Regions from separate parts of the Streptomyces sp. NPDC047117 genome, predicted to be linked through region 1. Evidence: riboswitches for the same ligand, from Rfam matches in the RefSeq annotation. Region 1 holds a riboswitch; each other region holds the start of a gene.

Region 1 (6,994 bases):
GGGCGCCCGCACGCTCGATCCGTACTCCAAGCTTTTCGACGAGCGCATCGTCTTTCTCGGCACGCCGATCGACGACACCGCGGCCAACGACGTGATGGCACAGCTGATCCACCTCGAGCACGCCGCCCCCGACCAGGCCATCTCGCTCTACATCAACTCCCCCGGCGGCTCGTTCACCGCGATGACCGCGATCTACGACACGATGCAGTTCGTCACCAGCCCCATCGAGACGGTCTGCCTCGGCCAGGCGGCCTCCGCCGCCGCCGTCCTGCTCGCCGCCGGCCACCCCGGCCGCCGCCTCGCTCTCCCCGGCGCCCGGGTCCTCATCCACCAGCCGTCCTTCAGCGAACCGATCGAGGGCCAGGCCACCGACCTGGATCTCCAGGCCCGCGAACTGCTCCGCACCCGCGACCTGTTGGAGGAGCTGCTCGCCCGGCACACCGGCCGGCCGCGCGAGCAGATCGCCGCCGACATCGAACGCGACAAGATCCTCGACGCGCGGCAGGCCGTGGCCTACGGGCTGATCGACGACGTCACCCGCGGCCGCAAGGCCTCGGCGGGCGTGTCCGGCGGGGCTCCGGGTGCGGGCTCCGGTACGGCTCCCGGCGCGAGGTGAGGGGATGGCCGCCCTCCCTCCCGAGCTGCCACCGCTACCCGCGCTGACCAGGGCCGAAGGCGCCTTCATCGACAGCTACCTCCAGGTGCTGGACCTGCTGGGGCGGATCAATCCGGCCCGCGGCAACGGCACGTACCAGGGACTGCGGGCCGCGCAGGCACTCGTCGGCCGGGCCGCGGACCTGCGGGACGCGCTGGCGCTGATGCACGAGCGCGGCGAGACGGAGCTGCACGCCGACACCCTCACCCGCGCGCTGCGGGTGCTGGACGGGGAGCGGCGGGCCGGTCTCGTCGCCGTCCCGCCGCCTGCTGAGGAATGACGGGACGATTCCGTTCCCTGGGGCCTCCGGCACCCGATCGGTCTCCGCCCGTTGGAGTGCCTGTGGGTGCGACTGATGCGGGGCTCGACTTGCGCGCCGCGCCGACGTGTCGGATTGCGGACCGTACGACCGCGCCGGTACGGGGGTGCGTACGGCCCTCGGTCCGCTCGACGCACAGCCCCTGTCCACCCGAATGGATCAAGCGTGACGACCCTCACACCAGGCATGTTCCACTCCGGCTTCACCGGTGCGTTGCGCAACGATCCCTCCGACGACAAGCCCCCGCCACAGCGGCGGGGCGGTCCGGGCGGACGCCGAATCCTGCCGCCGTACCCGGACGTCTGGTCGATACACGTGGACCGGCAGGAGCGGAGGACCCGAGCACGACGGGGCCACCGGCCGGCTGCTCTTGCGGCCGGCGGTCCCTTGGGGTGAAGCCGGTGCCCGCCTTCGGGCGGCAGTACATCCGGCCGGGCATCTTCGCCTGCCCGAACCCGACAGGTCTTCCTTCGCAGGCGGCTGACGAAGGAGTGCGCATGTCTGCGCGCGATGATCATCCTGCTTCTGGTGTGCCCGCCCTGGTGTCCCGCGCCGCGGCGGTTTCGGTGCTCACGCTGGCACTGGTGGGAGGCGGGGGCCTGGTCCCCGGCAGCACGGCGGACGCGACGGCGGCACCCGCCGCGGCGTCCACGACGGTGTCCGCGACGTCCGCGGTCACGGCGGCCTCGTCGGGGTCCGGCCACCGGGCGCTGCGGGTCGCGGCGTCGAAGAAGGGTTCGCCGTACCGCTGGGGAGCCACGGGCCCGCACAGCTTCGACTGCTCGGGGCTGACGCAGTACGCGTTCAAGCGCGTGGGCAAGCGGCTGCCACGCACGGCGGATTCCCAGTACCGCCACGTCCGGCACATCAGCGCCTCCGCACGAAAGCGGGGTGACCTGGTCTTCTTCCACTCCGGCCGCTCGGTGTACCACGTGGGCATCTACGCCGGAAAGGGCCGCATCTGGCACGCCCCCAAGCCCGGGGCCTCGGTCCGCAAGGAACGCATCTGGACCCGCAGCGTCTGGTACGGCCGCGCGTAAGGGCCGATAGGCCACCAGGAACCCCGGGGAGCCGAACCGCGGCGGCCTCCCCGGGGTTCCGCACCACCGACTGCCCTCCGGCGTTCGCGCGCTACCGGTGGGCAACGCCTAACGATTCGAATATCTGCGTGGACAGGGCGGGTTGGTTGTCGTAGCTTCTGCCGGCGGCCGTGAGGGTGCCGTTCGGGGCGGGGCCAGGGGGGCTTCGGCGATTACTGGGGGGACACCCATGCCTGGGGAAAAGACGGTGGCGGCAAGTGGTGGGAGACGCGGGGCGCTTGTTTCGCCGGTTCGGTGGGCGGCGGTTGTGGTGGTATTGCTGGGCGTGTTCCTTGCGGTGGACGTGCTGATACTCGCCGCCGGCGGGCGGTATTTGCGTGTGCTGGGTGAATTGGCTGCGGAGAAGGGGGACTTCGGTGGCTCGGACTTCGAGCCATTCGAGTCCTCCGGGGCGGAGTTCGCTGCGGCTGATGAGGATTATTCGTTTTACGGGAATCTCTCCGTTCAGCTCTTGCCCGTTGTCGCGTTGGCGTTCCTCTTCTGGTTCTTCCGCACCAGAATCAATGGCGAGGTCTTCACTCCCGACGGTCACCGGCGGGGGCGGCTCTGGACGGTCGGTGCGTGGGTCACCCCGATCGTCAATCTGTGGTTTCCGCGGCAGATCGCCGGGGACATCTGGAAGGCCAGCAGCCCGCCCGGTAGCCGTGTTTCGTATGTCGTGGTGAATGCCTGGTGGGGGATGTGGGTCGCGACGAACCTTTTTGGCGTTGTCGGCAGTTCTCAGATGCGCGGAGCCGAGGGGTTCGGGGAGTTGCGGGCGGCGGTGCGGACCCTGTTCCTGTCCGATCTGCTGGATGCGGCCGCCGCCGTTCTCGCGATCGTGTTCGTGTGGCGGCACACCGCGCTGCAGCACGTACGGATCAACACGCTTACCAACACGCGTCACACGCTCCCGGAACCGGCGTAGGGGCGCCGCGTGGGCCACATGTGGGGAAAGGTGCTGGACGCGGCTGCCGCCGGTGCGTTTCCGGCTGCTGACGGGAGCGTCACCGTGCTGCCGCCGGTGTCGGAGCGCGACAGTGGTGTCCTCTCGTTCTCGGGGTGCGCGTTCGTGTGTGCCGACGTCTCCCCCGACTGGGTGCGGCAGCGGATCGCGCCGGGGGAGCCGGGGGCTCCGCTGAGTCCGGGGTTCCTGGCCGCGCTGGCGGACCGTACCGGTCGTACGGTCGAGGGCGTCGACATGCTCACGGTCGCCGAACCGCTCCCGGGGCCGCCGCCGTTGGCGCTGCGGGAGATCCGCGATCCGGCCCACCCGCGCCTCGCACGCGCGTTGCGCCATCGCGACGACGTACGGGCGTGGACCACCGACGGGGGCGGGCACGGCGTCGTGGTGCTCGGCCGTGGTGTCGCGGGGCGGTGGGAGGTGGCGTTCGAGGTGCCCGAGGCCGCGCGCGGGCATGGGCTCGGCCGGCTGCTGGCGACGGCTGCCCGCCATCTTGTACCGGCGAACCGGCCCCTATGGGCTCAGGTCGCCCCGGCGAACGCCGCCAGCGTACGGGCCCTGCTCGCGGCCGGGTTCACCCCGGTCGGCGCGGAGGCGCTCCTTGCGATGAGGGAGAGCTGACCGACGGCCGGACGCCACCGGCTGAACGGCGGATGCCCGTCGCACGATGGACACCGGCCGCACGTGGAATACCGGCCGGGCCTCCGTCGGGACGGGCCCCGCGTGCACACCATACGGACCCCCGACCGGCCCTCCGCCCCCCGCCTGCGTGCGGCGAATGATCTCGGCCGCATTGGCGGTGGTCGCTCGCGCCACGGTGGTCGGTCACGCCTTCGCGCCGCGGGGAGCGGCTCGCGGGGCCGGGGTCGGCCAGGGGAGGGCTACCCAGACCGTCTTGCCGCCGGCGTCGGTGGGTTCGATGGTGATCTTTCCGCCGGATTCCGCGACGAGGGTGCGGATGATGACGAGTCCGCGGCCGTTGTCCTGCTGAACGGCGGCGGGGAGCCGGCGCGGCATGCGGGGGTGACTGTCCGTGACACCGATGGTCAGCACTTCGTCCCGGTCGAGGTGGAGGACGACGGTGAAGGCCGGGGATCTGCCGAGGGTGTGGACGACAGCGTTGGTGGCCAGTTCGGAGACGATGAGCAGCACGGTGTCGTGGAGGTCCGCGCGTTCCGCGCCACCCGCCTCGTCCCACCCCGAGAGGACTCCAGTAACGTATCTGCGCGCCGTTGGTACGGACTCCGGCGCGCTCGGCAGGGTCAGTGATGCTTCCTGGTGGTCTGCCATCGCCGCGCCCGTCCCTTTCCCGCCCAAGGCCGTCTCTCCGCTGCGCAGAGGCATGATCAGGTCCGAAAATCGGCCCCGTGCCGCTGCTTTGCGCCAGACTGCCACTCATGCTGCCCCTGCCGTGAGCCATCCACCAAGATATGCATATATCTGTCGCTCGAAGCGGTGAACTCTGCTACGCGAGACCGTATTTGGGCGGCACACTGACGCATCGGTGTCAGTTATGACGAGTCGCGGTTATCCGTGAGGAGGGTTCATGCACCACGGTCCCGCAGTGCGCCGTCGCAAGCTCGGTGCGGAGTTGAGGCGCCGTCGGAATCTGGCCGGGCTCACCAGCGGCGAGGCCGCCCGCCTTGTGGGCTGGCACCAGTCGAAGGTGAGCCGGATCGAGACCGGCCGGAGCGGAGTGCGTCCGGCCGACGTGGAACGGCTGCTGGACGCGTACAACGTGCACGACGAGGAGTCGCGGGCGCTGCTGGCCGCGCTGTGCGGCCAGGACGCGGGCGGCGGGGGCGGAGGGGACGCGGGACGAGGCTGGTGGCACACCTACCGTGACCTGCTGCCGCCGCAGTACCGGGACTTCATCAGCCTGGAGGCCGGCGCCTCGCACGCGCGGACGCTGGAGACGACGGTGGTACCGGGGCTGCTGCAGACCCCGGATTACGCACGGGCGGTCACCCGGGCGGCCCTGGCCGACCTGCCGCAGAGCAGAATCGATGCGCTGGTCGGTGTCCGCATGGAGCGTCAGAACGTGCTGGACGGGGACGCTCCACTGAACCTTTCAGCCGTATTGGACGAGGCCGTCCTACGCCGTCCGGCGGGTGGCCCGGAGGTGATGAAGGACCAATTGCGGCATCTGCTTCAGGTCATGGAACTGCCGCACGTGCGGCTGCAGGTGCTGCCGTTTGCAGCCGGTGTCCACATCGGCATCACCGGCCCTTTCGTTATCTTCTCCTTTCCGCTCATTGCTGACTTGGATGTGGTGGTTCTCGACCATTTGACGAGTAGCCTCTACCTCGAACGCAAAGAGGACCTCAGGGCGTACAGCGATGCATTCGACACGCTGCGGGGGCACGCCCTCTCATGCGAGGAATCATCGGCTTTGATTGCCCAGATCGCTGACGGCTGAGTGGCCTGGTCTGGGCGCGTTGAGGAGGCTCCAACATGACGGCATCGCCGCGGTACGTACCCGCCAGCACCGCCCTTACGGGCGCGTGCTGGGTGCGCAGCACGCGCAGTACGGGAATGAACAACTGCGTCGAGACCGCCCGGGTCAACGGTGAAACTCTCGCCGTTCGCGACTCGAAGGACATTTCGGGGCCCGCGTTGCTGTTCGCGGGCTCCGCGTGGCGGGCTTTTGTCGACGCCCTGCACACCGGTGAGCCCACAAAGGCGGGCTGATCCGGACACCTTCGAGGGACCGGTTCAAGAATAAAATTCAGCGACCGGTTCCGGGGAAATAGTTCAAGCGGTCGGTGCGGTCGAAAGGATCGCGCCGACCGCTTCGTCCATCTGGCGGTCGGTCAGGTCCCCGCGGGCGGTCAGCCGCAGCCGCGAAATGCCGTCGGGAACGGACGGCGGGCGGAAACAGCCGACGGCCAGACCGGCCGCGCGGCAGTCCGCCGCCCACTGCACCGCCTGCTCGGGCGAGGGTGCGCGTACGGACACCACGGCGGCGTCCGGGAGGACCGCGGCGAGCCCCGCGGCCGTCAGCCGCCGGTGGAGCGTACGGGCCACGGCACGGGCCCGGCCGGCCCGCTCGGGCTCCCTGCGCAGCAGCCGGAGCGCGGCGAGCGCGCCACCGGCCGCCGCCGGCGCCAGCCCCGTGTCGAAGATGAACGTACGGGCCGTGTTGACCAGGTGCTCGATGACCTTCGCCGGGCCGAGCACGGCACCGCCCTGACTGCCCAGGGACTTGGAGAGGGTCATGGTGGCGACCACGTCCCGGTCCCCCGCCAGGCCCGCGTCCCACAGCGCGCCGCGCCCACCCTCCCCCAGGACGCCCAGCCCGTGCGCGTCGTCCACCAGCAGCGCCGCGCCGTGCGCACGGCAGGCGGTGGCGTACGCGGCCAGCGGCGCGGCGTCGCCGTCCACCGAGAAGACCGAGTCCGAGACGACCACGGCGCGGCCCTCGTGGTCCGGTTCGGCGCGCGCGGCGTCGAGGGTCTTGTGCACCGCCTCGGGATCGCTGTGCGGCACCACGGCCGTACGGGCGCGCGAGAGCCGGCAGCCGTCGATGAGCGAGGCATGGTTCCCGGCGTCGGAGACGACCAGGGAGCCGCGCCCGGTGAGCGCGGTGACGGCCGCGAGATTGGCCGCGTACCCCGAAGAGAGCACCAGAGCCGCTTCAAAACCGCAGTATTCGGCCAGTTCGGCTTCGAGCCGGGCGTGCAGCTCCGTGGTACCGGTGACCAGCCGGGAGCCGGTCGCGCCGGCGCCCCAGCGGTGCGCGGCGGCCGCGGCGGCCCGGGTGACCTCGGGGTGCCGGGCGAGGCCGAGGTAGTCGTTGCTCGCCAGATCCAGCAGGGCCGAGTCGGCCGGGCGCGGCTTCAGGGTCCGTACGAGCCCTGCGCTGCGGCGCTTTTCACGCGCCTCGTCGATCCAGTCGAAGGGGTCGTCACCGGACGGGACGGCGGCGGGGTCGGCAGGCATCGGCATCCTCGGGTTTGTTGGCTGTCGATAGACGT
Region 2 (6,994 bases), on a different contig from region 1:
CACGACACCGAGACCGAGGAGGCGGCGCAGTGACCGAAGCCGTGACCCCCACCATGACGTTCCACCCGCAGCCGCAGGCCGGGCAGCCGAAGCCGTGGGCGTTCCCGGCGCCGGTGCGCGGCCGGCTCGGCAACGGCCTGACGGTGCTGCGCGCCGACCGGCCGGGCCAGCAGGTCGTCGCGGTCGAGATCAACCTCGTGGCGCCGCTGGAGGCCGAGCCCGCGGGCCTGGACGGTGTCGCCACCATCATGGCGCGCGCGCTCTCCGAGGGCACCGACAAGCACGACGCCGAGGAGTTCGCGGCCGAGCTGGAGCGGTGCGGCGCCACGCTGGACGCGCACGCCGACCACCCCGGTGTCCGGGTCTCCCTCGAAGTGCCGGCCTCGCGCCTCACGAAGGCGCTGGGCCTGCTGGCCGACGCGCTGCGTGCCCCGGCCTTCCCCGACGGCGAGATCGAGCGCCTGGTGCGCAACCGTCTGGACGAGATCCCGCACGAGCTGGCGAATCCGGGGCGCAGGGCGGCGATGGCGCTGTCCAAGCAGCTGTTCCCGGCCACGGCCCGGATGTCCCGGCCGCGGCAGGGCACGGAGGAGACGGTGGCGCGTATCGACGCCGCCGCGGTGCGTGCCTTCTACGAGGCGCACGTGCGTCCGGGGACGGCCACGGCCGTGGTCGTCGGTGACTTCGACGGGGTGGACCTGGACGCGGCGCTGGAGGAGACCCTCGGGGCGTGGGCGGGCTCGACCGCGGAGCCGGTGGCGGCGTCGCCCATCGTGGCCGACGACACCGGCCGCGTCGTGATCGTGGACCGGCCCGGTGCGGTGCAGACCCAGCTGCTGATCGGCCGGATCGGCGCCGACCGGCACGACCGGGTGTGGCCTGCGCAGGTGCTCGGCACGTACTGCCTGGGCGGCACCCTGACGTCCCGGCTGGACCGTGTGCTGCGCGAGGAGAAGGGCTACACGTACGGCGTGCGGTCGTTCGGCCAGGTGCTGCGGTCCTCCGCGGACGGTACGGGTGCCGCGATGCTGGCCATCAGTGGCTCGGTGGACACCGCCTCTACGGGGCCCGCGCTGGAGGACCTCTGGAAGGTGCTGCGGACGCTGGCCGCCGAGGGGCTGACCGACGCCGAGCGGGACGTGGCGGTGCAGAACCTGGTCGGGGTGGCGCCGCTGAAGTACGAGACGGCGGCGGCTGTCGCGGGGACGCTCGCCGACCAGGTCGAGCAGGAGCTTCCCGACGACTTCCAGGCGCAGCTGTACCGGCGGATGGCCGAGACGGGCACGGTCGAGGCGACCGCCGCCGCGGTCAGCGCCTTCCCGGTGGACCGGCTGGTGACGGTTCTGGTGGGCGACGCCGCGGAGATCGCGGAGCCGGTACGGAAGCTGGGCATCGGCGAGGTGTCGGTCGTCAAGGGCTGATACGGAGCGGGCCGGCGGCGGAGCTGGAGCGCCGCCGGCCGTCGCGGTAACGGCTGTGAATTCGCTCGCGCCGTACGGCGGCGGGGCGGGCCGGAACGGCTCGTACCGGTGTCGTCACGGGGTGGCGTGAAAGCCGCCAACGCCGCTCACATATCAGGACATAGTGGATCCCGGGTCGCCAATGCGGCCCGGGATCTCTGCTTTTGTCCGGAATGCAGTAGGTGGTTGCTCGCGTGCCGTGTGGCGTCCGGCACAAACTCCTGTTTCTGTTTGCTGATCGCGAGATGTCCCGTTTAGCGTCGGTCCGGCTGTTCGACAGAAGTGCGCCGCACCCGCGGCCGCCGGGCAGTCATCGCCGAGTCCCCGTACGGCGCGAGCCAGGGGAGCCGGGGACCCACATGTCCCTTGGGGTGAATCGGGCGACTCCCCCCGGAGCCGCCCGTAGGAGACCTTCCTGCTCCGAACCCGTCAGCTAACCCGGTAGGCGAGAAGGAAGGAAAGGAGTGCGCCGGTCATGGCGTTCACCCGTGCCACCGGCAAGCACCGCCGCCCCGGCCGTGCTGCCCGGACCACCCGCAACATCGCCGGCATAGCCGCGGCGACCGGCGTCGCCGTTTCCATCGCCTCCCCGGCGCTGGCCGCGAACGAGGACCCGGCCGCCACCACCGACACCGGCCTCACCCGCGCCATCGCCGACACCGGCGACCGGGTCGCCGACAACATCGTCGCCCAGGCCGACGCGCAGGAGGAGGCCGCCGAGGTCGCCGCCGCCCGCGCCAAGGTCGAGGACGCGGCCGTCAAGAGCGCCGAGGACGCGAAGAAGAAGGCCCAGGACGAGCGCCGCAAGGCCGCCGAGGCCGCCAAGAAGAAGGCCGAGAAGAAGAAGGCCACCGAGGCCCGCGCCTCGCGCTCGGAGGCCCGCACCACCCTCAGCGCCTCGGGCTTCGTCGCGCCGATCTCCGGCAGCTACGTCTCCACGCCGTACAAGGCCTCCAGCGGCCTGTGGTCCTCCGGCAGCCACACCGGCATCGACTTCCACGCCGCCTCCGGCACCGCCGTCCACGCCGTCGGCGCCGGCACCGTCGTCGAGGCCGGCTGGGGCGGCGCGTACGGCAACAACGTCGTCCTGAAGATGGACGACGGCACCTACACCCAGTACGGCCACCTGTCGTCCATCGGCGTCTCGGTCGGCCAGAAGGTCTCCGCGAACCAGCAGATCGCGCTGTCCGGCAACACCGGCAACACCACCGGCCCGCACCTGCACTTCGAGGCGCGCACCGGCCCGGAGTACGGCTCGGACATCGACCCGATCGCGTACCTGCGCTCGCACGGCGTCAACGTCTGACGACCGCGCACCGTAGGCGCACTCCGCGTACCACCCGAAGCCCCGGCCCGACGGCCGGGGCTTCGGCGTCTCCGGACGCGCTTCCGCCCCCGCGTTCCCGCGCACCCCTTTCCTCGGCCAAAAAATATCCAGGAATTCGTCACGGCTGTCGGAAAAGGCGGCCCGGTGTCATAGAGTCACGGAAAAGGCGCCGCCCGGCGGCGTTTCCGGAGGATTGCGGCGGAGGCACGGACGATGCGAGGAAATATTTCGGCGCATGCGGTCTGCACGGCGATTCGCGACGACATCGTCTCCGGCGCGTTCCCGCCCGGCTCCCGGCTGATCGAGGAACTCCTCGCCTCCCGGTACGGCGTCTCCCGCGTCCCCGTACGCGAAGCACTGCGCACCCTGGAGTCCGAGGGGTTCGTCACCACTCGCCGGCACGCGGGCGCGTGCGTCGCCGAGCCGACCGAGCAGGAGGCCGCCGACCTCCTGGACATCCGCCTCCTCCTGGAGCCCCTGGGCGCCGCCCGTGCCGCGGCCCGCCGCTCCGCCGCGCACCTGAAGGTGCTGCGCGGCCTGGTCGGGGTGGGACGCGCGAGAGCCCGCCACGGCAACCCCGACGACCTGCGGCAACTGGACGGCTGGTTCCACGGGACGCTCGCGCAGGCGAGCGGCAGCGCCAGTATGACGGCGCTGCTCGTTCAGGTACGCCGCAAGATCGACTGGGTGTACGCGGTCGACCTGGGCCGGATCTCGCCGGGAGACGTGGACCGCTACTGGCAGGAGCTCGGCGCGATCGTGGACGCGGTGGCGCGCGGCGACGCCGAACGCGCCCGCGCACTGACCGCCGCCCACGTGGAGCGCACGCTGCCCGCCCACCGGCTGCGCCGTCCCGCACCCGCGGTGAGGGAAGCGAAACCGTCCGTAAACATGGCGCGCGTGCAGAATTAACAGTGCTGGCGTATACAACTCCTGGGGGAATTCTGCCCGCCGTGATCGGCGTGCCTGAATTCGGGGGTGTGGGCCCGGCAGGGTAATTCTGCGTGCGACTTTACGTGTGTGCCGTCGAATTCTGCTCGGCGGGCGGCTCGGCCCGGTAATTCCGTGCAGGCCGGCAAGGGATCCGGCCCGCCGGGACGTGGAGCGGCCCCGCCGTACCCGGAACGGCCTCCCGCTGGACGTGCAACGGCCCCGCCCGTGACCCGTGGGCGGGTCCGTGGCGGGGCCGTGAGAGGCCGTTCCGGCGGCGTGGGGCCCGCCGGGTCTGCCCGAAGGGTCAGACCGTCTCCGGGAGCTCCTCGAGGCCCTCGGAGACGAGCTTCGCCAGGCGGTCCAGCGCCGCGTCGGCGCCGTCGGCGTCCGAAGCCAGCACGATCTCCTCGCCGCCCTGGGCGCCGAGGCCCAGGACCGCGAGCATGGAAGCGGCGTTGACGGGGTTGCCGTCGCCCTTGGCGATCGTGACCGGCACGCCGGAAGCGGTGGCCGCACGGACGAAGATCGAGGCGGGGCGGGCGTGCAGACCCTCGGCCCATCCGACATTGACGCGGCGCTCAGCCATTGTGTTGCCCTTCGGGTCGGAGAAGTTGTCTAGACCAGTGTCTCACGCGGGCACCGGTGGTCCGGTGTGCCCAGCCCGGGCGAGCGCTCGGATCCTAGAAGTCCAAGCCTGCGTCACGCCCCGGCTGTACGCATGCTGAGACCCGGTCGTACGCACCGTCCCGCCGCCGGGCACGTACGGTCGTGTCCGTGCGGCCTTCGGGGCACTTCGACCGGCCCCCGATACGCAGCCGGTCGTACGCTGTCCGCATGGAGACGCCGTCGGATGCCGCCGCCTACCCCGCCCACTGGGAAGCCGACGTGGTGCTGCGTGACGGCGGCACCGCCCGGATCCGCCCCATCACCCCGGACGACGCGGAACACCTGACCTCCTTCTACGAGCAGGTCTCCGACGAGTCGAAGTACTACCGCTTCTTCGCGCCCTACCCCCGGCTCTCCGACCGCGACGTGCACCGCTTCACCCACCACGACTACGTGGACCGGGTCGGACTCGCCGCCTTCGTGGGCGGCGAGATGATCGCCACGGTCCGGTACGACCGCATCAACGCCGACGGCCGCCCCGCCACCGGCCCCGACGCAGACCAGGCCGAGGTCGCCTTCCTCGTGCAGGACGCCCACCAGGGCCGCGGCGTGGCCTCCGCACTCATGGAGCACATCGCCGCGGTCGCCCGCGAACGCGGCATCCGGCGCTTCGCCGCCGAGGTGCTGCCCGCCAACACCAAGATGATCAAGGTGTTCACGGACGCCGGGTACACCCAGAAGCGCACCTTCGAAGACGGCGTCGTCCGCCTCGAATTCGACCTCGAACCCACCGAGCAGTCCGTGGCCGTCATGCGCGGCCGCGAGCACCGCGCCGAGGCCCGCTCCGTACAGCGGCTGCTCGCCCCCGGATCCGTCGCCGTCCTCGGCACCGGCCGCGCCCCCGGAGGCGTCGGCCGCTCCGCCCTCCGGAACATCCTCGACTCCGGTTTCACCGGCCACACGTACGCCGTCAACCACGCCTTCCCCGAAGGCGGCAGCACGCTGGACCCGGAGGGCGTACCGGCCTACCGCTCGCTCCGCGACATCCCCGGCCCCGTCGACCTCGCCGTCGTGGCCGTACCCGCCGCACACGTCCCCGACGTCGTACAGGACTGCGGCGAACACGGCGTACAGGGGCTCGTCATCCTCACCTCCGGATACGCCGAGGCCGGCCCCGAAGGACGCGAGAAGCAGCGCGCACTGCTGCGCCAGGCCCGCTCCTACGGGATGCGACTGGTCGGCCCGAACGCCTTCGGCCTGATCAACACCGCGGCCGGCGTCCGCCTCAACGCCTCCCTCTCTCCCCGGCTGCCCGGCGCCGGCCGCATCGGCCTCTTCACCCAGTCCGGCGCGATCGGCATCGGACTGCTCAGCGCCCTCCAGGAACGCGGCTCCGGGGACGGCGCCATCGCCGGGGTCTCCACCTTCGTGTCGGCCGGCAACCGCGCCGACGTCTCCGGCAACGACCTCCTCCAGTACTGGTACGAGGACCCCGCCACCGACGTCGCGCTGCTCTACCTGGAGTCGATCGGCAACCCCCGCAAGTTCACCCGGCTCGCCCGCCGCACCGCCGCCGCCAAGCCCGTCGTGGTCGTCAAGGGCGCCCGGCACAGCGGCACCGTCCCCCTCGGGCACGCCGTCCCCGCCACCCGGGTACCCGACTCCACCGTCTCCGCCCTGATGCGCCAGGCCGGCGTCATCCGCGTCGGCACCGTCACCGAACTGATCGACGCGGGCCTGCTGCTCGCCTCCCAGCCGCTCCCCGCCGGCCCCCGTGTCGCGATCCTCGGCAACTCCGAAGCGCTCGCCCTCCTCGCGTACGACGCCTGCCTCACCGAGGGCCTGCGCCCGCAGCACCCCCATGTGCTGCCCTTCGCCGCCACGACCGCCCAGTTCCGCGCCGCGCTGGCCGATGCCCTCGCCGGCGACCGCATCGACGCCGTCCTGATCACCGCGATCCCGTGGGTCGCCGAAGGCAGCAGCGCGGACCCCGAGGAGATCGCGGCCCTCGCCACCGCCCTCCGCGAGGCCGCGGCCGAAGGGCCCGCCAAGCCCGTCACCGTCGTCCACCTCGCCATGGAGGAGCTCGCCGGGGCCCTGTCGTGCACGGCCGACTCGCGCACGACCGACGAAACGGGGGCTCCGGATGGACCGGGGGCTCCGGGCGGGCCGGAAGCCTCGGACGGGCGGGGAGCCGCCGGCGACACCGCCGCGCCGGAATCGGAATCGGACCCGCAAGCCGCCGCGACGCAAGCCGACCGGCACGCCGTCGGGCCGGAAGCCCCGGAGTCGGACCGGCAGGCCCCCGCGCCGGAAGCCGCCGAGAACGCCCCCGAAGCTCCCCGGGCGAGCCCCGGCGGCCTGCCCCGCATCCCTGCCTACCCCGCCGCCGAACGGGCCGTACGCGCCCTCGCCGAGGCCGTCCGGTACGCGACCTGGCGCCGCGAGGCCGCAGCACCCGGCAGAGTCCCCGAGTACGACGACATCCAGGAGGCCGCGGCCGGCGCCGACATCGAGCGGCTGCTCGACGAGCTCACCACCGACGCCGAACCGCACCGCTCCGTGGCGCTGCCCGCCGACGAGGCCGCCGCCCTCCTGGGCCGCTACGGCATCCGCGTCCGTGCCGCACTCCCCGCACCCGACGCGGACGCCGCCGTACGCGCCGCCG
Region 3 (6,994 bases), on a different contig from region 1:
GCTGCACTGCGCCCTGTCCGGCGCGCGGCCGGCTCGCGCCGGTGCCGTCCACGACGGTGTAGCCCGTCTCGCCGGGCAGTACGTAGTGCAGGTGGCGGCGGGCCTGCTGGCGCACGTACGCGGGGTCCTGCCAGCGGGCCTTCTCCTGGCGCAGCCGCTGTACGGCGTCCTGGGTGGTCTCGGCCTGGCGGCGCTGGTCCTCGATGTCCGAGCGCTGGGAGACGTAGGCCCTTATCGGGTACGCGAGGGCCACGACCAGCGAGCACAGGACGAGCGCGAGCAGCGCGGCGCGGCCGGTGAGCCGGCTGCGGCGCGGGGAGCGCGCGCGGTAGACCCGGGCCGCGGCCTGCTCGCCGAGCGCCTTGAGCCGGGTCGCGGTCGAGAAGCGTTCCGCGGACACCTGCCGCCTCCCCTGCCTCGCCTCGTACATACGTCCCCGGCAACGGTACGGGACCGCTGCCGGGGACGTACGGAAGCCGGGGCTTTCCGGCCGCCGGGGCCGTCAGCACTCAGCCTTTGAGGCGCAGGGCGTCAGCCCTTGAAGCGCGGGAACGCGCTGCGGCCCGCGTACACCGCGGCGTCGTCGAGGATCTCCTCGATGCGCAGCAGCTGGTTGTACTTGGCGACGCGCTCGGAGCGGGCCGGGGCGCCGGTCTTGATCTGGCCGCAGTTGGTGGCGACGGCCAGGTCGGCGATGGTGACGTCCTCGGTCTCGCCGGAGCGGTGCGACATCATGCACTTGAAGCCGTTGCGCTGGGCCAGCTCGACGGCGTCCAGGGTCTCGGTCAGCGAGCCGATCTGGTTGACCTTGACCAGGAGGGCGTTGGCGGAGTTCTCCTCGATGCCGCGGGCCAGGCGCTCGGGGTTGGTGACGAACAGGTCGTCGCCCACGAGCTGCACCTTGCTGCCGAGCTTCTCGGTGATGACGTTCCAGCCGGCCCAGTCGTCCTCGAACAGCGGGTCCTCGATGGACACGAGCGGGTACGAGGCGACGAGCTCCTCGTAGTACTCGGTCATCTCGGCGGCCGAGCGCTCCTTGCCCTCGAACTGGTACTTGCCGTCCTTGTAGAACTCGGAGGCGGCGACGTCCAGCGCGAGCGCGATGTCCTGGCCGGGGGCGTAGCCGGCCTCCTTGATGGCCTCCAGGATGAGGTCGAGGGCCTCACGGTTGGAGCCCAGGTTCGGGGCGAAGCCGCCCTCGTCGCCCAGGCCGGTGGCCAGGCCCTTGGCCTTCAGGACCTTCTTGAGGGTGTGGTAGACCTCGGCACCCCAGCGCAGCGCCTCGGAGAAGGACTCCGCGCCGATCGGGGCGATCATGAACTCCTGGATGTCCACGTTGGAGTCGGCGTGCGACCCGCCGTTGAGGATGTTCATCATCGGAACGGGCAGCACGTGCGCGTTCGGGCCGCCGAGGTAGCGGAACAGCGGCAGGTCGCTGGCCTCGGACGCGGCGTGCGCGACGGCCAGGGAGACGCCCAGGATCGCGTTGGCGCCCAGGGAGCCCTTGTTGTCGGTGGCGTCCAGGTCGAACATCGCCTGGTCGATGAGGCGCTGCTCGGTGGCGTCGTAGCCGACCAGCTCGGGGCCGATCTGCTCGATCACGGCGAGGACGGCCTTCTCGACGCCCTTGCCGAGGTAACGGTTCGGGTCGCCGTCACGCAGCTCGATGGCCTCGAAGGCGCCGGTGGAGGCGCCGGACGGCACGGCAGCGCGGCCGGTGCTGCCATCGTCGAGGCCGACCTCGACCTCGACCGTGGGGTTGCCTCGCGAGTCGAGGATCTCGCGAGCTACGACGACGTCGATCGACGGCACGTTGTCTCCTTCATGGGTGTCATCTGGAGTTCTGCAACACGAGCCTAACGGCCCGGGGACCGTCCGCCTGCCCCTAGCCCCTTCCGTGAGACGAAAAAGGACCCAAAGGCCCTCAATACGGGAGGTAAGAACCGGTTTTCATGGCGGACATCTCCGTCATAACAGGCACTACGCATCTGAGCGGCGGCCCGCCCGGATGCCTGCACGCAGAAGCCGCCCCGCAAACGTGAAGCCCCGCCGTGACGCGCTCGGGGGCTTCGCGTCGCGGCGGGGCGGTCACACGGGCCGGGCCGCGCGCCGATCGTGCACCGATCGGACGGCGGCCCCGGCCGGGGGCCTGTCAGGACCCGTCAGAGGCGGATCAGACCTCGAGCTTCTGGCCCGGGAAGATCAGGTCGGCGTTGTCACCGACGGTCGACTTGTTGTTCTCGTAGACCGTCTTCCAGTTCTTGCCGTGCGCCTTGGCGATCTTGCCCAGGGTGTCGCCGGACTTCACGGTGTAGTTGCCGTGGCCCTGCTTCGGGGCGGCCTTGGGCTGCACCGGCTGCGGCTTCGGGGCGGCCTGCTGCTTCGGCGCCTCCTGCTGGGGGGCGGCCTGCTGCTTGGGGGCCTCCTGCTTCGGGGCCTGCTGCTGGGCCTGGCCGGAGCCGGTGTCCACCTGCGCGGCCGGGCCACCGGAGGTCAGGCCGCCGGCACCGGCGCAGCCCCAGGCACCCGGGCCCTGCATGGCGAGCAGCTTCTCGGCGGTGGCGATCTGCTGGTCCTTGGTGGCCAGGTCGGCACGCGGCGCGTACTTGGTACCGCCCGCGGCGGCCCAGGACTGGTTGTTGAACTGCAGGCCACCGTAGTAGCCGTTACCGGTGTTGATCGACCAGTTGCCGCCGGACTCGCACTGGGCGACCTTGTCCCAGGTGGCGACCGAGGCGGCGTTGGCGGAACCGGCGGTCATCAGCGGGACGGCCACGGCGGCGCCGGCGACACCGGCGAGCGTGACGACGCGGACGGCCTTCGAGGGGCGGCGGTGCTTGCCCTTGAGCATGGTTGTTCTTCCTCACCGACGCCTGCGAGGTGAGCTGTCGGGTTCGGGCTGTGAGTGGCCCGGCCGGATGCGCTGTCCGCACACCCGGCTTCACCCCAAGCCGCCCGCTGCGTTTCCACTGCGGTGACGGCACTTACCTTGGGTCCCCCGCTCCTGCCTACGGCGCTTGCGCGACGGTTGTCCGACCGATCACCGGCAGGATTCGGCGAATGATCGGCGGGCTCGCTTGGTGCGAGCGGTGAAGAACGTAAACACACACCCCTCGGCGGTTCAAACCACTCTTTCGTAGGACAGTTGACCGTTTTCGATCATCGAAACCATCCGTTTGCGCAGGTCGAACACGGTATGGAAACAACGGACACGGCGGGCGGAAACGCTCCGGGACGAGACCCATGTCTCACTTTCCCCAATTGGGTACAACCCGGCCGCACTTATGCCGCCCGCCCCCTCCGTCACTGCCCCAGAACGAGCCGCTGACCAGGGTGGATAAGGTCCGGATCGGTCCCGATGACGCCCTCGTTGGCGTCGTACAGGCCGGTCCAGCCCCCGGCCAGCCCGCGCTCCTCGACGATCGCGGACAGGCTGTCGCCGGGCCGCACCGTGTACGTGTCGTCGCCCCCCGAGGTACCGCGGTGCGCGTCGCCGCCGCGCGAGGCGTGCCGCCCCGCGGAACGGCCGTCCTTCCCCTTGCCGTCCGCCTTCTCGTCCGCGCCGTCACCCGCCGAACCGCGGTGGCGGCCGGTACCGGGGGCCGAGGGGTCGCCGGAGGGCGCGGACGCGTCGCCGGAGGGCGTGGAAGCGTCGCCGGAGGGCGTGGAAGCGTCGCCGGAGGACCGGTCGGCGGAGTCGCCGGCGCGCTGCCCCGCGGAGTCCTCGCCGGAGCCCGCGCCGGAACCCTTGTCGGCGTCCTCGGCATCCCCGGCGCCCTTGTCCGTGGCGCCGTCGGACGGCTTGGAGGTGGCGTCGCCGGACGGCTCGGCGTCGGGCTCGTCCGCCGACGGGCTCGTGGCGTCGCCGGAGGGCTCGGCGGAGGCGTCGCCGGACGGCTGCGCCGTGTCTGCGCCGTCTTCGTCGCCCGTACCGGCAGAGGCTTCGTCGCCGGACTCCGAGGGCTGCGGGTCGGGCGTCTCCGACCCGCCCGGGTCCACGTCGGGTATCAGGCCGTCCACGTCCAGCCGGGCATTGACGGCGCAGCTGGGCCAGGCGTCCGGGCCGCGGTCGTTCAGGATCGACTCGGCGACCGCGATCTGCTGGGAGCGGCTGGCGAGGTCCGGGCGCTCGGCGTAGGACTCGCCGCCGTAGTCCCGCCACATCTGGAGGGTCAGCTGGAGCCCTCCGTAGAAGCCGTTGCCGGCGTTGGCGCTCCACATGCCGCCGCTCTCGCACATCGCGACGCGGTCCCAGGTGGCGGTGTCGGCGGCCTGCGCGCCGCCCGCCGTCAGCAGCGGCAGGGCCAGGCCTGCACCCGTGACGGAGGCCGCCACCAGGAGGGCGGGGGCCTGGCGGGGGCGGCGGTGTCTACCGTTGCCGGAGCGCATGCGAGTGCCTTTCGAGCGGCGGCTTGAGTTGTCGCACGCAAGGTAGCGGGGGCCCGGTCCGGTCTCAAGCCGGTGTAGCGGAGATCACGCGTAGATCACGCCGCTGACGCCACGTCAGTTCAGGCCCTGGTCCGCACCCTTGTCTCGTTCCGGTACCTGCGGGAATGCCCGTTCTGACGCCCCGTCCGAAGCGCCCGATTGCTCCGGTGTGAACCGCACCGGCAGGGCCCGGAGACCGCGCATGATCAGGCCGCCGCGCCACCGCAAATCGTCCGGATCCGCAGCCGCCTCCAGATCGGGCAGCCGGGCCAGCAGGGTCGCCAGCGCCGTACGGCCTTCGAGGCGGGCCAGCGGCGCGCCCAGGCAGTAGTGGATGCCGTGCCCGTACCCGAGGTGCTGGTTGTCGCGGCGCCCGAGGTCCAGCGTGTCCGGCTCCTCGAAGCGCTCCGGGTCCCGGTCCGCGGCCGCCAGCACGACCAGTACGGGGTCGCCAGCGGCGACCGTCTGCCCGCCGATGGTCAGCTCCTCCGTCGCGAACCGCCAGGTCGCCAGCTCCACCGGCCCGTCGTAGCGCAGCAGTTCCTCGACCCCGGTCGCGAGCAGTTCCTCGTCGCCCGCGGCCAGCGCGGCCTGCAGCCGCGCCCGCTGCTCGGGGTTGCGCAGCAGCGCGTACGTACCGTTCCCGATCAGGTTGACCGTCGTCTCGAACCCGGCGAAGAGCAGGATGAACGCCATCGCCGCCGCCTCGTTCTCGGTGAGGTGCTCGCCGTGGTCGGAGGCCCGGATGAGGGCCGAGATCAGATCCTCGTCCCCGGTCTCCTCGGCCGCCAGCGTCTCCCGCTTGCGGTGGATCAAGTCGGCCAGATACGCACGCATCTTCTTCACGGACCGGGCGACCCCGCCGCGCGGTCCTCCGCCGTGCCGGATCATCATCCCGGCCCAGTCCCGGAAGTCGTCCTGGTCCTCGCGCGGCACGCCCAGCAGGTCGCAGATCGCGTAGATGGGGAGCGGGAAGGCGAACTCGTGGATGAGGTCGGCCTCGCCGCGCGCCGCGAAGCCGTCGATCAGCTGGTCGGTCAGCTCCTGCACGCGCGGCGCGAACCGGGCCACGGTGCGTGGGGTGAACGCCTTGGCGACGAGGCGGCGCAGCCGGGTGTGGTCCGGCGGGTCGATGTTGAGCAGGTGCGTCATCAGGTTGGCGCTGCGCTCGCCGGGGATGCCGACCTTGCCCTTGCCGTGCGCGGCCTCGCTGTGGTGCTGCGGGTTCTTCGACAGCCGGGGGTCGGCCAGCGCCTCGCGCGCGTCGGCGTAGCGGGTGACCAGCCAGGCCTCGACGCCGCTGGGCAGCGTGGTCCTGCGCACCGGCGCGTGCTCCCGGAGCCAGGCGTACGCGGGATACGGATCGGCGGCGAACTCCCAGGTGAAGAGCTCGGGACAGGCGGGGGCGGAAGCAGTGGAGTCGTGCACCCCTTGACCGTAACCGGTTGTCCACAGGGCCCGGTCACTGTCAGTTGCGGCCGGTAGCGTTTGTGGGAGTGCGGTGGAGGTGGGGGAGGGGCTTTCGCCGTGGGGGTGGGGGGTGGGTGGGTGTGACGCCGTCCCCGGCTCGACTCCCTGTGGTTGGGGAGAGGGAGGGGTCCTGCCAGGAATCAGCTAGAGCGCCCGCTCCGCCGCCACAATCGCGTCCCGGTACGTACGTGCCGCCGCCCGCAAGGCGGTTTCCGGGTCGGTGCCCTCTTCCTGGGCCCGCGCGGCCAGCGCCAGCAGTTCGTAGCCGATGCCCTCGCCCGTGACCGGCACGTCGAGGCCGGCGGTACGGGCCCGGGAGGCCAGCTTCGCGGCCAGCGCCAGCGCCGGCTGCCCCAGCGGTACGCCGTCCGTCACCGACTCGCGCTGCTTCTCCTCGGCCTTGGTGCGCAGCCAGTGCGCCCGGACGTCCTCCGGTGTCGCGGCCTCCTCGTCGCCGAAGACGTGCGGGTGCCGGTTGATCAGCTTGTCGACGATGATGCCCGCGACGTCGTCGACGGAGAACGGCTCGTCGGGGTCGTCCTGCGCGATCCGGGAGTGGAAGACGACCTGGAGCAGTACGTCGCCCAGCTCCTCGGCCAGCGCCTCCCGGTCGCCCTCCTCGATCGCCTCGACCAGCTCGTACATCTCCTCCAGGCCGTACTTCGCCAGATCCTCGTGGGTCCGGACGCCGCTCCACGGGCAGGCGACCCGGATCCGGTCCATGACCTGTACGAGGTCCAGCAGCCGGGCGCCGGGCAGATCGTACGAACCGGGCAGCAGCTCCAGGTCGGGCATCGCCTCGCGCCCCGAACCGGCGAGGCGGGCGAGCCCGTCGGTCAGCGCGCTCTCCCCGGCGGCCGAGGTCAGCACGACGGCCGTACGGGCCCCGGTCACGCAGTAGTCGACCAGCTCGCGGGCGGTGGGCTCGGCGGTCTCGGCCGCGATGCCCGCCTCGGCGAGGTAGGGCAGCTGCGGGTGGTCGGGGTCGCCGCACAGCACGCGGTCGGCGGTGCGCAGCGTCTGCCACGCGGGCCAGGACAGCAGGCCGGGTGCGACCCGGTGGCTGGTGGTGAGCAGGACCAGGCGGCCGGTGGCG

The links. Region 1 has a riboswitch for cyclic di-AMP ahead of ABZ840_RS20560 (C40 family peptidase). Riboswitches for the same ligand answer to the same signal wherever they lie in the genome.
Region 2: it holds a riboswitch for cyclic di-AMP, as region 1 does, so the genes downstream of both, ABZ840_RS26690 (M23 family metallopeptidase) here and ABZ840_RS20560 (C40 family peptidase) in region 1, are expected to answer to the same signal.
Region 3: it holds a riboswitch for cyclic di-AMP, as region 1 does, so the genes downstream of both, ABZ840_RS36295 (transglycosylase family protein) here and ABZ840_RS20560 (C40 family peptidase) in region 1, are expected to answer to the same signal.

What each region holds. Positions count from the first base shown of each region.
Region 1 covers NZ_JBEYUN010000010.1:49,224-56,217, forward strand. Annotated here, with positions in the region: gene ABZ840_RS20550 (ATP-dependent Clp protease proteolytic subunit) at 1-616, shown strand, start outside; gene ABZ840_RS20555 (hypothetical protein) at 621-935, shown strand; cyclic di-AMP (ydaO/yuaA leader) riboswitch at 1,238-1,468, shown strand; gene ABZ840_RS20560 (C40 family peptidase) at 1,472-2,014, shown strand; gene ABZ840_RS20565 (DUF4328 domain-containing protein) at 2,322-2,981, shown strand; gene ABZ840_RS20570 (GNAT family N-acetyltransferase) at 3,000-3,638, shown strand; gene ABZ840_RS20575 (ATP-binding protein) at 3,843-4,307, opposite strand; gene ABZ840_RS20580 (helix-turn-helix transcriptional regulator) at 4,564-5,436, shown strand; gene ABZ840_RS20585 (DUF397 domain-containing protein) at 5,472-5,708, shown strand; gene ABZ840_RS20590 (8-amino-7-oxononanoate synthase) at 5,772-6,959, opposite strand.
Region 2 covers NZ_JBEYUN010000015.1:76,235-83,228, reverse strand. Annotated here, with positions in the region: gene ABZ840_RS26700 (pitrilysin family protein) at 1-33, shown strand, start outside; gene ABZ840_RS26695 (pitrilysin family protein) at 54-1,421, shown strand; cyclic di-AMP (ydaO/yuaA leader) riboswitch at 1,765-1,923, shown strand; gene ABZ840_RS26690 (M23 family metallopeptidase) at 1,936-2,766, shown strand; gene ABZ840_RS26685 (GntR family transcriptional regulator) at 3,001-3,699, shown strand; gene ABZ840_RS26680 (HPr family phosphocarrier protein) at 4,025-4,306, opposite strand; gene ABZ840_RS26675 (GNAT family N-acetyltransferase) at 4,555-6,994, shown strand, end outside.
Region 3 covers NZ_JBEYUN010000033.1:30,048-37,041, reverse strand. Annotated here, with positions in the region: gene ABZ840_RS36305 (septum formation initiator family protein) at 1-400, opposite strand, end outside; gene eno (phosphopyruvate hydratase) at 532-1,812, opposite strand; gene ABZ840_RS36295 (transglycosylase family protein) at 2,174-2,851, opposite strand; cyclic di-AMP (ydaO/yuaA leader) riboswitch at 2,856-3,069, opposite strand; gene ABZ840_RS36290 (transglycosylase family protein) at 3,304-4,389, opposite strand; gene ABZ840_RS36285 (cytochrome P450) at 4,504-5,856, opposite strand; gene ABZ840_RS36280 (nucleoside triphosphate pyrophosphohydrolase) at 6,043-6,994, opposite strand, start outside.